One region of the Lysinibacillus sp. 1 U-2021 genome, then DNA from elsewhere that is predicted to be linked to it. Evidence: riboswitches for the same ligand, from Rfam matches in the RefSeq annotation. Region 1 holds a riboswitch; the other holds the start of a gene.
What was found. A riboswitch is a leader RNA that binds a small molecule or an ion and turns the genes downstream of it on or off. The one in region 1 is predicted to bind glycine.
Positions count from the first base shown of each region.

Region 2: linked by a shared signal. The riboswitch ahead of gcvT (glycine cleavage system aminomethyltransferase GcvT) and the one ahead of QH639_RS10065 (amino acid permease) in region 1 are both predicted to bind glycine.

Region 1 is NZ_CP123966.1:1,971,142-1,979,008, reverse strand. Features, by position in the region: gene QH639_RS10075 (M20 family metallopeptidase) at 1-469, shown strand, start outside; gene QH639_RS10070 (glutaminase) at 539-1,504, shown strand; gene QH639_RS10065 (amino acid permease) at 1,538-2,875, opposite strand; glycine riboswitch at 3,041-3,117, opposite strand; gene QH639_RS10060 (rhodanese-like domain-containing protein) at 3,682-4,068, opposite strand; gene QH639_RS10055 (lipoate--protein ligase family protein) at 4,281-5,111, shown strand; gene QH639_RS10050 (vitamin B12-dependent ribonucleotide reductase) at 5,312-7,867, shown strand, end outside.
Region 2 is NZ_CP123966.1:3,082,417-3,090,283, forward strand. Features, by position in the region: gene QH639_RS15960 (hypothetical protein) at 1-185, shown strand, start outside; gene QH639_RS15965 (hypothetical protein) at 206-373, opposite strand; gene QH639_RS15970 (DUF1441 family protein) at 748-933, shown strand; gene QH639_RS15975 (hypothetical protein) at 963-1,118, opposite strand; gene QH639_RS15980 (hypothetical protein) at 1,090-1,227, opposite strand; gene gcvPB (aminomethyl-transferring glycine dehydrogenase subunit GcvPB) at 2,064-3,527, opposite strand; gene gcvPA (aminomethyl-transferring glycine dehydrogenase subunit GcvPA) at 3,520-4,866, opposite strand; gene gcvT (glycine cleavage system aminomethyltransferase GcvT) at 4,892-5,995, opposite strand; glycine riboswitch at 6,244-6,336, opposite strand; gene QH639_RS16000 (shikimate kinase) at 6,481-6,996, opposite strand; gene QH639_RS16005 (hypothetical protein) at 7,017-7,178, opposite strand; gene comGF (competence type IV pilus minor pilin ComGF) at 7,195-7,620, opposite strand; gene QH639_RS16015 (hypothetical protein) at 7,617-7,867, opposite strand, start outside.

The sequences.
Region 1 (7,867 bases):
TGGTATGCCAGACTATACAATAGAGGATGAACAGTATGCGCAGGCAATTTTCAATACGTTTACACCAGAAGTACAAGCAGCTTCATTAGTGGGCTTACGCAGAGAAGATGCCAAGCAACTACAAGGCAAAGTGATTGCTGATCATGTTCCAGGCATGCTACCTGAATTTATTATGGGTGGCTCTACAGATGTTGGCGATGTTAGCTGGAACGTACCAACCGTACAGTGTACAACTGTATGCATGGCATTAGGGACACCATTACATACATGGCAGGTAGTGTCTCAGGGAGTGACCCCAATAGCGCATAAAGGAATGCTACAGGCTGCTAAAATTATGGCTTGTACAGCCTTAGCGTTGCTGGATAATCCTCTATACATTGAAAAAGCGAAAAAGGAATGGCAAGAACGTCTAGATGGTGAAACATATCAATCTTTAATTCCAGAGGGAACACAGCCACCTAAGCGCTAACAGGATAGAGTCTTCATAGGAGAACTATGAAGGCTCTGTTTTTGCCTCATTTTGAAAGGAGAACGCGACATGTCAACACAACCCAATCATCAGCATCATCTTCTAGCACAGTGGGTATCACAGTATCGTGCAGCTACCAAAGAAGGGCAATGTGCTAATTATATCCCTGCTTTAGCCAAAAAAGATCCTAATCAATTAGCTGTGGCGATTGTGGGGACTGAAGGCCACGAAATCAAAGCGGGAGATACCGAAGAACTATTTACCCTTCAAAGCGTTTCCAAGGTTATTACCTTTATTTTAGCCTGTATGGATCGAGGCTTACCATATGTTTTAGAAAGAGTAGATGTTGAACCAACAGGAGATACCTTTAACTCAATTATTCGCTTAGAAAGTCATCAGCCAGGTAAACCCTTTAACCCGATGATTAATGCTGGGGCTATTACGGTATCCTCCATGTTGGCTGGTCATTCTCCGCAAGAGAAGGTCACAAAGATTCTACAATTTTTAGAACAAATCATCGGCAAGCAATTGAGTATCAATGAAGAAGTATTCCAGTCAGAGTGGCAAACGGCTAATCGTAATCGAGCATTGGCCTATTACTTAATGGATTCAGGGTTTTTAGATTGTCCAGTAGAGGCGGCACTTGAGGTTTATTTGAAGCAATGTGCAATTGAAGTCAATGTATCAGATTTAGCCATGATTGGCCTAGTTATTGCGAATGATGGCTATCACCCACTGTTAAAGAAACAGCTATTCCCAAAACAAGTGGCAAAATTAGCGAAGGCTTTAATGGTAACGTGTGGTATGTACAATGCCTCAGGGAAGTTTGCGGCATTTATTGGCCTCCCTGCCAAAAGTGGTGTATCAGGTGCGATTCTTGCGGCTGTTCCAGGACATGCAGGCCTGCACTCGCCGTTTCCTACTGGCTGTGGTATCGGAATTTACGGACCAGCGATTGATCCAATAGGAAACAGTGTGGCAGGTGTACAGTTGCTGAAACAGCTAGCAACAGAATGGGATATGACTATTTTTTAATAAGTGAAGATGATTTCAGCGCTTAGTCTGAAGTCATCTTTTTTTCATTTTATAAATAATAAATAAAGCGATAAACCAAATTGGTGTTAACAGCAGTGCTGTACGCGTAGCCTCAGAAATAAACATCACCATTAATAAAAAGGCGAAAAACGCAAGCACGACGTAGTTGATAAAAGGAGTCAGTGGTGCTTTGAAGATGGAAGCTTCATGTAAAGCACGTTTTTTTCGTTTGTAGATGATGTGAGAAATGATGATAATGCTCCACACCCATATAAAACAAATTGCACTGATTGTCGTCACAACACTAAAGGCATTCTCTGGCATCAACTTACTTAACAGAGCACCAACTGATACAACAATAGCAGAAATAACGAGAGCATTACTTGGCACACTGTTTCTGTTGAGTTTTGCGAATGCTGGAGACGCCTGTTTATTGTTACCAAGATTATAGAGCATCCGACTTGTGGAGAATAACCCACTGTTACCTGCTGAAGCCGCTGAAGTAAGCACAACAAAATTTATAATACCAGCAGCAATCGGGATACCTGCTAATGTAAACACTTGGACAAAGGGACTGCTTGAAGCAGACATTTCATACCATGGGTTAATACATAAAATGACAAATAATGCCCCTACATAGAAAAGCAAAATGCGAAATGGAATTTTATTAATGGCAGAAGGAATATTTTTTTGAGGATCTGCGGTTTCAGCTGCTGAAACCCCCACTAATTCCACTCCAACAAATGCAAAGACTACCATTTGGAAGGCCATTAAAAAGCCGTATATACCATTTGGGAACATGCCTCCATGTGCCCACAGATTTTCAACTGATACGGTCCCTGAGCTAGTTTGAAAGCCAGTTACTAACATAATAAGACCAATAATAATAAGTGCGACAATCGTAATAACTTTAATAATAGCGAACCAAAATTCTAGCTCACCAAAAAGCTTAACGGTTAATAGATTTAGTAGTAATAACAATACAAGGCAACCAATGGCTGGCACCCATTGTGGGAGATCAAACCAATATTGTGTATAAACCCCCACCGCAATAATGTCTGCCATTGCGGTCATAATCCAACAGAACCAGTATGTCCAACCTGTTACATAACCTGCCCAAGGCCCTATGTACTCGGATGCAAAATCCGTAAATGAAGTGTAGCCTGCGTTGGATAGTAACAATTCACCTAAGGCACGCATCACAAAAAATAGCGCTGTCCCCACAATTAAGTAGGCTAGGATGATCGAAGGCCCTGCTAAGGCAATGGCTTTTCCAGAGCCTAAAAATAAACCAGTCCCAATTGTTCCGCCAATGGCAATAAGCTGCACATGGCGATTTTTTAAATCTCGTTTTAATTGTTGCTGTTCCACGTTAATCCCCCTCAAAGATGCATAAAAAACTATGACTGGAAAAATAAAAAGAGACTAGTTGTGACACTAGTCTCGGAAAAACGTCAGAATAACAAATATCATTTACTCACAGATGTCTACATGAAATAGGTTAAATATTTTATGTAGCATCGCTTATAAAAGCTGTATTACTCCTCTGTCCTTTTGCCTGAGATAGTGAACCCTTCGGCGACGCAATGTGCGCTCTCTCCAGAACTGCTCCTGCTATAGTTTGATCCATAGCATTCATAGCTTATTAACTTGATAATCAATTATTATTGTAAGATATTATACATCCTAACAGTGCTTCTAAAATTATTCAACAATAAATTTTGACTATTTTCAGAAAAATAGAAGAATGGGGTTCGTAACAGGCATATCTCTAACGAAAAATAGTATTTTTGGTCATACAAAGTGTTTCGTGAAGGGGTTTTTAATATGAGATGGATTATTGGAAGATTGCTCAACATAGCTGTCGAAGTGCTCAAACATAAGTGAAAACCGCTCCAAAAGAGTGTGGAAGTGCTCAAACAAATGAAAAGGACGCTCAAAAAAGTGGACGAAGCGCTCATTTTTATGAGGACCCGACTCAAGTAGCGAACTCGTTCAAAGTAGACTTTGTATCAAAAAGGGGATTATAATGCGTTTTGTTGCTTTACTTTTTTAATTTAATGACATGAAGCTCGTACAGCATCATTTGAAATAGATATAATATAGTAGAAACTCTGAATTTTTTAAAAAAGAAGTCGTCTCATAGTACTTTGAGACGACTTTTTCTGATGAGAGCATTAATATTTTTTTGCTTTTATTTTACCTGTCCAAGTTTTGAAACCACCTTGAAGTTGGTAAATTTGGTTGTACCCACGTTTTTTAAGAAATAGTGCAGCACGTGAGCTACGGCCTGTATTTTGACAGTATAGATATACTGGTAAATCTGGGCGAATTTCTTTATAACGTTGACGTAGTGTTGTCGAAGGAACATTTCGTGCACCAAGAATGTGACCAGCATCAAATTCTTTTTGCTCACGAACATCGATCAGCTGGGCTTTACGATAGCCTTCTATGAATTGCTCTTGTGTTAGGTTGGTTACGGCTTTTTTGAGTCGTAGTGCATTAATTCCGATATATGCAATTGTGACTACTAAAACGACACCGATTGTGATAAGTATGTCCAAGATTTTCTTACCCCTTTCTATCTTCTCTATTATTATAAAAGATGCGCTAGCGATAGTCCAATGAGTTTGATAAAATTAACTAGGTTGTAGCGAAATCGCTTTTTTCGTTACACAAGCAATCGTTCGCAATTTGAACTGTAGTATACTATTCGTTAAAGTTGACCCACAGGTGGGGCCTGATGGATCATTTTATATTTGTAGGAGATGAGCATATGACAACTTGGTATTTTTTAAATTCAGGGAAATGTAGTCCTTCTTTTAATATGGCACTAGATGAAGCCTTACTTGATTGGCATAGTGAGGGGTTAATTCCACCAGTAATTCGTTTCTACGAGTGGGAGCCTGCGACATTATCCATTGGTTATTTTCAACAAGCTAAAAGAGATATTAATTTAGATGCTGTGCGTGAACAAGGCTTAGGTTTTGTACGTCGACCAACTGGTGGACGAGCTGTCCTACATGAACATGAGCTAACTTATAGTGTCATTGTGACGGAAAGCTATCCGAATATGCCAGAATCTGTGACAGAGGCATATCGTGTGTTAAGTGAGGGAATTTTGCAAGGTTTCCATAACCTGGGTATGGATGCCTATTTTAGTGTACCTGATACAGAGGAGAAAAGAGCGGACCTGAAGAGTCCAAAAAGTGCTGTTTGCTTTGATGCACCAAGTTGGTATGAACTTGTCGTAGAAGGGAAAAAAATAGCTGGAAGTGCTCAAACACGTCAAAAGGGTGTCATTTTACAGCATGGCGCCATTTTATTAGATTTGGATCAAGAGAAATTATTATCCGTATTTAATTTCTCCAGTGAAGAAGCGAAGAATCGTATGCGTAGAAAGCTACCAGAAAAGGCTGTTGCCATCAACAGTCTTGTAAAAGAGCCAGTGACAGTTGAACAATGTGTGACAGCTTTTAGAGATGGTTTTGCAAAATCGTTGCAAATTGAATTAAAACCATTTACACTTTCTGAGGAGCAATTAGAATATGTCCAAGCTTTAGAAGAAAAAAAATATGCTTCAGATGAGTGGAACTTTAAAAAGTAAAAAATGGTATGAAAAAAATATTTTTTAACGTTCAATCCTAGTCATAACAAGTAGTTCTGAATCTATTAAAAAAAGCAAGAGTTGAATTAAAAAACTATATATAGTATCTTTTTTAAAGACATATACACAATATGTAGTGTTTAACAACACGAGATATTGTGTATTTATTTTGTAATGAAGAAAATAAGGGAGGCAAAACGATGGTACTCACAAATCATCAACCCGAAGTAAACAATCAATTTGAACAGTTAAACAAAGATATTGAACAATTCCCGCAGGTACATCCCGTAACATCTGATATGCATATTACACACAAAGGTGTATCGAGACTTGTCATGATCGATCGCTATTCGTTTAAAGACACAGAAAAGAAAACATTGAAAGCCGGCGACTTTGTTGTATTAACGGTAAAAGCTGATCCGAAATTTCCTGCACGTGGTTTAGGGACAATTCAAAAATTGGATATGTCTACAAAAACAGCAGAGATTTTGATTGAAGAAGATTATCGTAGCGCATTAGACGATCCGCAAGAGCAAGAAACGGGTGTGATTACGCGTTCAATTGACGTGCTAGAAAAGCCTCTTGAGATATATTATGAACAAATTGCAAAACGAAATGCAACGGGCCTTGCCGCTGTTGAAAAAACACCAGAAAAACGCCAAGAATGGTTTGAAAAATTTTATGAGCAATTAGTATCCTTGAAATTCATTCCAGCTGGACGAGTGATTTATGGAGCTGGATCTGAAACTGATGTAACCTTCTTTAACTGTTACGTGATGCCATTTGTCGCTGACTCTCGTGAAGGTATCAGTGATCACCGTAAGCAAGTTATGGAGATTATGAGCCGCGGTGGAGGTGTTGGAACAAATGGTTCAACATTACGCCCACGTAACACATTAGCTCGTGGTGTAAACGGTAAATCATCTGGTTCTGTATCCTGGTTAGATGACATTGCTAAATTGACACATCTTGTGGAGCAAGGTGGATCACGTCGTGGCGCACAAATGATTATGCTAGCAGATTGGCATCCAGATATTGTGGAGTTTATTATTTCCAAAATGCAAAATCCACGTATTCTGCGTTACCTGATCGAAAATACAACGGATGAAACAATCATCCGTCTAGCCAAAGAAAAATTAAACTTCAAGCCACTTTCTATGCAAGAAGAAGCAATGTATCAAGGCATCGTGAATTATAAAAACATTGAAGGCTTAGGTGGATTTGATACAGCGATCATTCGTGAGGCTGAAAATAAATTACGTGATGGTGGCACGTACACTGTTCATAACCCAGAGTTTTTAACAGGTGCCAACATTTCTGTGACATTAACAAAAGAATTTATGGAAGCAGTTGAAAAAGATGCTGACTTCGAGCTTCGTTTCCCAGCTGTTGAAGAATATACAAAGGAAGAAATGAGCGTTTACAACACGAAATGGCATGAAGTTGGTGATGTTCGTGAATGGGAGAAAATGGGCTATAAAGTCCGCACATACCGTACAATTAAAGCAAAAGAGTTATGGAATTTAATTAATGTATGTGCAACATACTCAGCAGAGCCAGGTATTTTCTTCATTGACAACGCCAATGACATGACAAATGCAAAGGCATACGGTCAAAGTGTTGTAGCGACGAACCCATGTGGCGAGCAACCACTTGCACCATATTCTGTGTGTAACTTAGCTGCTGTGAATTTAGCACAGTTTGCGAATAAAGAAAATCAATCAGTTGATTACGAAGCACTACGTGAAACAGTTCGTGTTGGTGTTCGTATGCAGGATAATGTGATTGATGCGACACCTTACTTCTTAGAAGAAAACCGTGTACAAGCTCTTGGTGAACGTCGTGTTGGATTAGGCGTTATGGGCTTAGCCGATTTGCTGATTTACTGTGAAAAAGAATACGGTTCAGAAGCAGGGAATGCGTTAGTCGATGATATCTTTAAAACAATCGCTGAAACTGCGTATGAGGCGTCTACAGAGCTTGCGAAAGAGCGTGGTAGCTTCCCGTTCTTAGTAGGTGCTACAGACGAAGAAACAGCACGTTTACGTAAAGCCTTTACAGAGACAGGCTTTATGCAAAAAATGCCTGCTCATATCAAAGAGCAAATTTTAGCGACTGGTATCCGTAACTCACATTTATTAACGGTTGCACCAACAGGGTCCACAGGAACAATGGTAGGGGTAGCAACAGGTCTTGAGCCATACTTCTCCTTCACGTACTATCGTTCTGGTCGTCTAGGTAAATTCATTGAAGTAAAAGCTGAAATTGTCCAAGAATATTTGAACCGTCATCCAGAAGTAAATGAGCAAGAGCTTCCAGAATGGTTCGTTACAGCAATGGAGCTAAAACCAGAAGCGCATGCGGATGTGCAATGCATTATTCAAAAATGGATCGATTCCTCTATTTCTAAAACTGTAAACGCACCAAAAGGCTATACAGTACAGCAAGTTGAAAAAGTGTACGAGCGACTATATAAAGGTGGCGCTAAGGGTGGTACGGTCTATGTTGACGGTAGCCGTGATTCACAAGTACTTACACTAAAAGCAGAAGAAAATGATATGGATCAACTTTCATTTGAAGAGGAATTGGTTGAAGAACATACAAAACGTCCAGTCGTATTAGTAGATACGATTCAAGCGTTAGAGTCAACAACTGTTATTGGCTCAGACGTTGGGAATACATGCCCAGTATGCCGTAAAGGCACAGTCGAAGAAATGGGCGGCTGTAATACATGTACAAACTGTGGCGCACAGTTG
Region 2 (7,867 bases), 1.1 Mb from region 1:
ATGAACTCTCGTTGGATCTGATTCGTGTAAAAAATATGCTTAATAGCACCATTTCTATGAGTTACCCGGATGTTGTAATTGCATGTATAGAACATCAGGTGTCTCTGGAAGCATTCAGGGCAATTGAGGCAGCGTTGGTGAAGCACGATAAGAATTCGAAGGATTATTCCCTGGTGGTTGACTGAGCACCATAACTGCTAATCATTCAAACTATTTCACCTGTGACAGAGTCAATATCGCATTCTGTCACTGTCAGGCTAATACAGAGCTGCAATTCAACTACTGCAATGTCCTCGTAATTAGGTGAATTTACAATATCGTCCTGTTCGGATGCCGGTTGCATTGCTGAAGATGAGGCATTTATGGTTCGCATATTTTCCCCTCATGCTCGTCAGTCCTGTGCGTAGGAAGAAACAGGACACTCACACTAATTTGTGTGGGCATGCTGTGATGTCCTTCTGAATTATTCCTATTCCATTATGTAAAGCGCTGTATCAGATGCTCATCACGGCTGTCAGGCTGTCAGGCTGTCGGGTCCTCCCGGTGGGGGCCCCTGCCACGGGGCGGGAGCGTCGCGGAAAAAGGCTAGTTTTTGAAATTTCATCCGTCATCACCACTACTGTAATAGATTGATATTACAGTATTTTTATTTTTGTGGTGTCGATTTTGATTGTTTTTTGTTCATCACTAACACCGTTTGCCTAAAGTCGTTCGCAAGATGCATGTTTAAAACATTCTGGAGCGGGTATGGATCGAGAGTTAAAAAATCTGACGCTGAATATCAGTCAATTGGCGGCACTGTCAGGTGTACATCGCCAGACTGCTGCGGCAAGGCTGCAAAATCTACCCGTTGCAGGGGGGCATGAAAGCAACCTCAAGCTTTATCGGGTGGTTGATATTGTGTCGGCATTTCTGGCATTAACATACGACTGAAAAATTGAATAATTGTATGTTTAAACTTGTTAGGCTTTAACAGCACTTGTCCCTTTTGTAATCATTACTTCTAAATTCTTCACATTGCCATTAAACACAAGGTCAATTTGACACGTGCTCGTTTTCTCGTCGATAATGTAGCCGATATCATCTCCATCATGGAATTTCTTTAATCTTTTCATCACTTAGACTGTCGATTCCCTTCACATCTCCAACAAGCGTAATTAAGTCCATTTTTTCAGGATTAATTTCTTCAAATAGCATGGTTCTGTTTGTTTGATTAATAATCTCCATTCATTTGGCTGTATATTTCTACAGCCGTCCCTCCTTTAGATAACGAATTTCGGGTAAGCATAAACATTTAGTGATAAAAATACAGGATTAGAATTATATAACTACTTCTTATAAAGAATATTTCAGGAATAAAAATCAATTTGAGGCTAAGCTATGTACTAGAAACTCTAATTCTACTTTTATGCATTTTTTATTCACTAATGATAGGATGTATCACAAAAGTAACTATACAACACCAAAAATTAATGTCAATATTTTCTATAGAAGATATTGACATTAAAAACAATTTAAAGTATTTTTAGTAAAAATGTTACATATAATAATTATGATATTTTTTCAGTTAATATAGGATTAATCCTATTTTTTTATAAAAAAAAACTAAAGGTTCAATTACTCTTGGGCCCAAAGCTGTTTTTTAAAATAATCTTCTATATAGGAAAAATGAATAAAAAGTATTAATCATATAACGACATTAGTCTTTTAGGATGAATATATATAAAATAGTTCTTTAAGCATTTGTACTTTTCTTTCAGGATATTATGAATTTCAAAAAGGAAAGTCCAACTTCCAAAAATAGTTAGGAGAAATAGCATTGTTCACCTCTTCATTTACAACTTACCCTCTTATCCTTGAAAAGTTACATCTAAACAAAATAATCGAAAACCTTGCTTTCCTTTTATGATTTTCTTCCCAAAAGTCATGAGGCAGTAATCAGTCACACTTTTATTTGGCTTTATATTACGTCGCCAGCACGCTAAAATCCAATGTTCATTCATTCAGCTTGTAATTTAAGGTGCAAAAAAAACCGTTCACCTAAACGTGAACGGTTTTGTAGACTATGCTTTTTGATAACGAAGCACTGGTGTACGAGCAGCGCGTGTTTCGTCTAGACGAGATACGACTGTTGTATGAGGTGCTTCTTGAACGATTGATGGATTTTCTTCTGCTTCTTTCGCAATTTGAATCATTACATCACAGAATGCATCTAATGTTTCTTTAGATTCAGTTTCAGTTGGCTCGATCATTAACGCCTCTTCCACATTTAATGGGAAGTATGTTGTTGGTGGATGGTAGCCAAAGTCTAACAAACGTTTTGCGATATCTAATGTACGAACGCCTAGCTTCTTCTGACGACGACCTGATAAGACAAATTCATGTTTACAGTGACGGTTATATGGTAGATCGTAGAATGGCTCTAAGCGACGCATCATATAGTTTGCATTTAATACAGCATATTCTGTAACAGCTTTTAAGCCATCTGGCCCCATTGTACGAATATACGTATAAGCACGAACATTGATACCAAAGTTACCATAGTAAGGTTTTACGCGTCCGATTGATTGTGGACGATCGTAGTCAAAGTGGTATGTGCCTTCTTCAGTTCTTACTAATACTGGTTTTGGTAGGAATGGAATTAAATCTGCTTTTACACCTACTGGACCAGAACCTGGACCACCGCCACCATGTGGGCCTGTAAATGTTTTGTGTAGATTTAAATGCACACAGTCAAAGCCCATATCGCCAGGACGTGCTTTACTCATAACGGCATTGAGGTTCGCACCATCATAGTACACTTTACCGCCTACAGAGTGAATTAGCTCTGCCATTTCGATAATGTTTTCTTCAAATAACCCTAGTGTATTCGGGTTCGTTAACATGAGTGCTGCTGTATCAGAACCTACTACTTTGCGAAGGTCTTCGATATCAACTAAGCCATTTTCATCCGATTTGACAGTGATTGTTTCAAAGCCCGCTACTGTCGCTGAGGCTGGGTTTGTACCGTGAGCTGAGTCAGGCACGATTACTTTGTTACGGTGACCTTCCCCATTTGCTTCATGGAAGGCACGAATCATCATTAACGCTGTCCATTCACCATGAGCACCTGCTGCTGGTTGTAATGTAACTTCATCCATCCCTGTAATTTCTACTAAAGACGTTTGAAGATCATAAAGAAGTTCCATTGCCCCTTGGACTGTTGATTCATCCTGTAATGGGTGAACATTTGCAAAGCCTGAAAGACGTGCAACTGTTTCGTTAATTTTCGGATTATATTTCATCGTACAAGAGCCAAGCGGATAGAAGCCCGAGTCTACCCCATGGTTTCTACGAGAAAGTGCTGTATAATGACGCATAATATCCAGCTCAGATACTTCAGGTAGTTCTGCTGCCTCTGAACGTACTAGGTTTGCAGGTAATAAATCTGCTAGGTCTACTTCAGGCACATCTAGTGCTTCTAAACTATAGCCAACGCGACCTTCTTTTGAAATTTCAAAAATGAGTGATTGATTTTCGTTATGCATTAAGAGCCCCCATTTCTGCAACAAGTGCATCAATTTCTTCCTTCGTGCGTAATTCAGTTACTGCGATTAGCACATGATTTTTCAGAGAGTCATAATTTTGACCTAAAGGATAGCCACCGATAATACCCTTTTCGATTAAGCCTTTATTGATTTCCTTCACACATTTATTCGTTTTCACTACGATTTCGTTAAAGTGTGCACCTTGGAATGCTACTGTAAAGCCTGCTGCTTCAAAGGCATTTTTTGCATAACGTGTTTTCGCAATATTTTGAGTAGCCATTTCACGGATACCTTGTTTTCCTAGAGCTGTCATCGCTACAGAAGCTGCAAGTGCAAGAAGTGCTTGGTTTGAGCAAATATTTGAAGTTGCCTTATCACGACGGATATGTTGTTCACGTGCTTGTAGTGTTAAAACGTAACCACGACGGCCTTCACCATCCACTGTTTCACCAACAAGACGTCCTGGGACCTTACGCATTAATTTTGTTGTTACTGCAAAGAAACCACAGTGTGGGCCACCGAAGGCTTCAGAAATACCGAATACTTGCGCATCACCTACACAAATATCAGCGCCAAGCTTGCCAGGAGGCGTTAAGATTCCTAATGCAAGTGGGTTAGAAGATACAACAAGTAAGCTTTTTGCAGCATGTGCAATATCCCCGATCACTTGGATGTCTTCCACTTGGCCGAAGAAGTTTGGATATTGTGCAATAACAGCTGCTGTGTTGTCATCGATCAACTCTTTTAATGCATCCACATCTGTCACACCATCTTTTTGCGGGATAGTCACAATCTCAATGGATTGACCGTAGGCATATGTAGCAACAACATCGCGATATTCTGGGTGCACTGCTTCAGACACTAAAATTTTCTTGCGACGCGTATGACCAGCTGCCAGCATACCTGCCTCTGCTAAAGCTGTACCACCGTCATACATAGAAGAGTTTGCAAGATCCATACCCGTTAGCTCGGCAATCATCGTTTGGAATTCAAAGATGGCTTGTAGCTCACCTTGTGAAATCTCAGGCTGATATGGTGTATAAGCCGTATAGAACTCTGAACGAGAAATAACATGGTCCACGATCACTGGTTTATAGTGGTTATAAACACCTGCGCCTAAAAATGATACATTGGCATTTGTATCCTTATTTTTAGCAGCAAGTGCCGTTAATTCTTTTAATAAAGCAGATTCTGATTTAGCTTCTTTAATATCATAAAGGCCTTTAAAACGGACTTTCTCAGGAATATCCTCAAATAACTCATCGACTGAGGATACACCGATTACGTCTAACATTTCTTTTTGATCTTGCTCCGTCATAGGTAAATAACGATGTTTCATAAATGTAGGTCCCTCTTTTCAACTATTATTTTGAACGCTTGTAAAACGGTGTTTCTACTGTTATTACCTTTAAGTGTTTACCGCGAATTTCGATTTCTAGCTCAGTTCCGATTGTTGCGAATTGACTGTCAATTAATGCGTGACCAACATTACGTTTAGATGAAGGAAGCTGTGTACCAGTTGTCACTTCACCGATTTCTTGACCATCCTTAAACACTTTGTAGCCATGGCGTGGAATGCCTTTATCAATCATTTCAATGCCTACAAGTTTGCGTGGTAGACCATTTTCCTTTTGAGCTACTAATGCTTCATGACCAATGAAGCCTTCTTTATTTAATTTCACAGCGAAGCCAATACCAGCCTCTAGAGGAGAAATTGTTGCTGATAGCTCTTGACCATATAGTGGTAGCCCCGCTTCAAAACGAAGTGTATCACGACATCCTAGTCCAGCTGGAACCACACCTTTTTCTTGACCTGCCTCTAAAATTTTACCCCAAAGCGCTTTGATGTCTTCTGGAGCGCCATATAATTCAAAGCCATCTTCACCTGTGTAGCCACTGCGCGAAACTAATACTTTATGTCCGGCAACCTCCACATTCTCTTGGAAGCGGAAAAATTTAATGGCACTTACATCAGTTGAAGTAAGGGATTGAAGAACTTCTTCTGCTAATGGTCCTTGCAGAGCAATTTGTGCGTAGGCATCCGATTGGTTATCAATCGTCACATCATATTGATGTTGATTTTCCATCATCCAATCATAGTCTTTTTCAATGTTAGCTGCATTGACACATAATAAATAGTGATTGTCAGCTAATTTATATGTTAATAAATCATCAACAACGCCACCATCTTCATAGCACATTGCCGTGTACTGCGCTTGACCGTCAACAATTTTTGAGACATCATTTGATAACAGATTTTGTAAAAAACCTAATGCATCGGGACCAGTTACTAAAATCTCTCCCATATGTGATACATCAAATAAGCCTGCACGATTACGCACTGCATCATGTTCTTCTTTAATAGAAGAGAATTGAACAGGTAATTCCCATCCACCGAAGTCAACTGTTTTTGCACCATATTTCGCGTATTCTTCAAATAGAGGTGTACGTTTTAATTCATTCGCCATTCTTTTTTGCCCCCTTATTGTTAGTTACATTTTTACTGGTAGTAGTTCGTCTGCTTTTTGCATTCCTACAATCAATTACGTAAAACTGGCTATAGACATAAAAAAAGACAGACGAACCCCTTTTCGGGATTCTCTGTCCTTGCACCTGAAAGTTACACCAGACTGGCTCGCAAGCTTTACCCTTGCCAATCAGTCGGCTTTCCCCTTTGGTGGCTGTTATTGTTATACTACAGCTCTCTCCAGAGTTGCGTCTTGTACGAGTCCTTTTACCTGAGAGATTCATAGCCCATTGCTACTTGCTCCTTCGGTGGCGTCTACACGCTCTCTCCCCGCACAATCATCCGCCCAAGATAAATCTTGGTACTATTTAGTATTCAATGAACATTTAGTTACTTATTTGTCTATATCCTAACATTAAATGCATTGGAAAGGCAATCATTTTTTAAAAGATAATAAAACACGAACATTAAATTGACATAATATATTCATCGTTCGTTTTTTAACCTTTTCACTTGAAATACTAAATACTCTAGAATTTGGCGAATCGTCCTACCTTCTGTCAGTACCTGAATATGACCTGCATCACGGTAAAACTTCCTTCTGTAGTGATACAGACTTTCTAGCTCCTCCTTTGTAGAGCTCTGTACAATGGGTCTATTTGGATCATGCTGAACTCGTTTATAAATATCCTCAAACGACGCATCTAAAAAAAACACCAATCCACTGCGTCTCATAATTTTTCGATTTTCAGCATTAATGGCAACGCCACCACCAGTCGAAATAATGCAAGCCTCGTCCCTGAAATTTTTCAAAAATTCTGTTTCTATTTCTCGAAAGTGGGCCTCACCGTATTTTTCAAAAATCTGTGGAATGGTCATCCCCTGCTGACGCACAATTTCATGATCCATATCATAATATGGCATCTTCAATAAATAGCTTAAGCGTCTTCCTAATGCACTTTTTCCACTACCCATAAAACCAACTAAATATATTTTTCGCAATTCGATTCACCTTCTTATAACTACGATTCTACACTGTCTGACAAAATTTGTCCCAATAAATTTATCGTAGCTCGAACATTCAATTTTTCTAGCCCATCATATGTTCGATACTGCATTTCATAAGACATATAATACGCAAGAACAAAAGTAGTTACAAAAAATAATAATGCAATTGCGATCAAAAAAATAGCCCCTCTGTCATTTTTCAATAATTGGCACATAAAAGGCTCGCTCCTTTTGAATACCACTCGCCATTTCAACAGCTACCGTCAGCTTATTTTCGGAATAGCTAAATTGACATTTATTGATTCCTATTAGCATAGGAACATGTCCACCCTTTACCTGCTCACGAATAATATTTGAGTAGCAATCAACATGATGGAGCGTATTAGCTGTTTGGAAAGTTATTCTTTTTTGATCTTCACGAATGGAAAAGGTGGAAAGTTCTTTTAGAGAGAGGTTCAAGTCGGAAACAAATAGTTCCCACTTTGTTTGTTCATCTGTTAGCATAGTTGATTTCATTTCTGCAAACCAAAGTATTATAAGGACAAAAAAATGAGAAATAAGCACAAAAACGACTAATTGAAACATAGCTTCTATTAATGTATAGCCTTTTTCATTCATGAGGCTTCACCTGTCACTTGGATACATTTTTGGCGTGACTCCTGTAAATTTTGAAATTGGACACAAATTTGTTGTTCGTCAACGATCCAATGATAAGCAACCTGTTCAATGGTCCGAGAGCCCTCTGTTACTTGAATCGCATGGTACTGTTTTAAACCTTCGTATGCTGTTTCAGCTGCAATTAGCTCCATTTTTTTATTAGCAAGATTTGTTTTCATCGTATAGGTAATGGGGATTAACGAGGTAC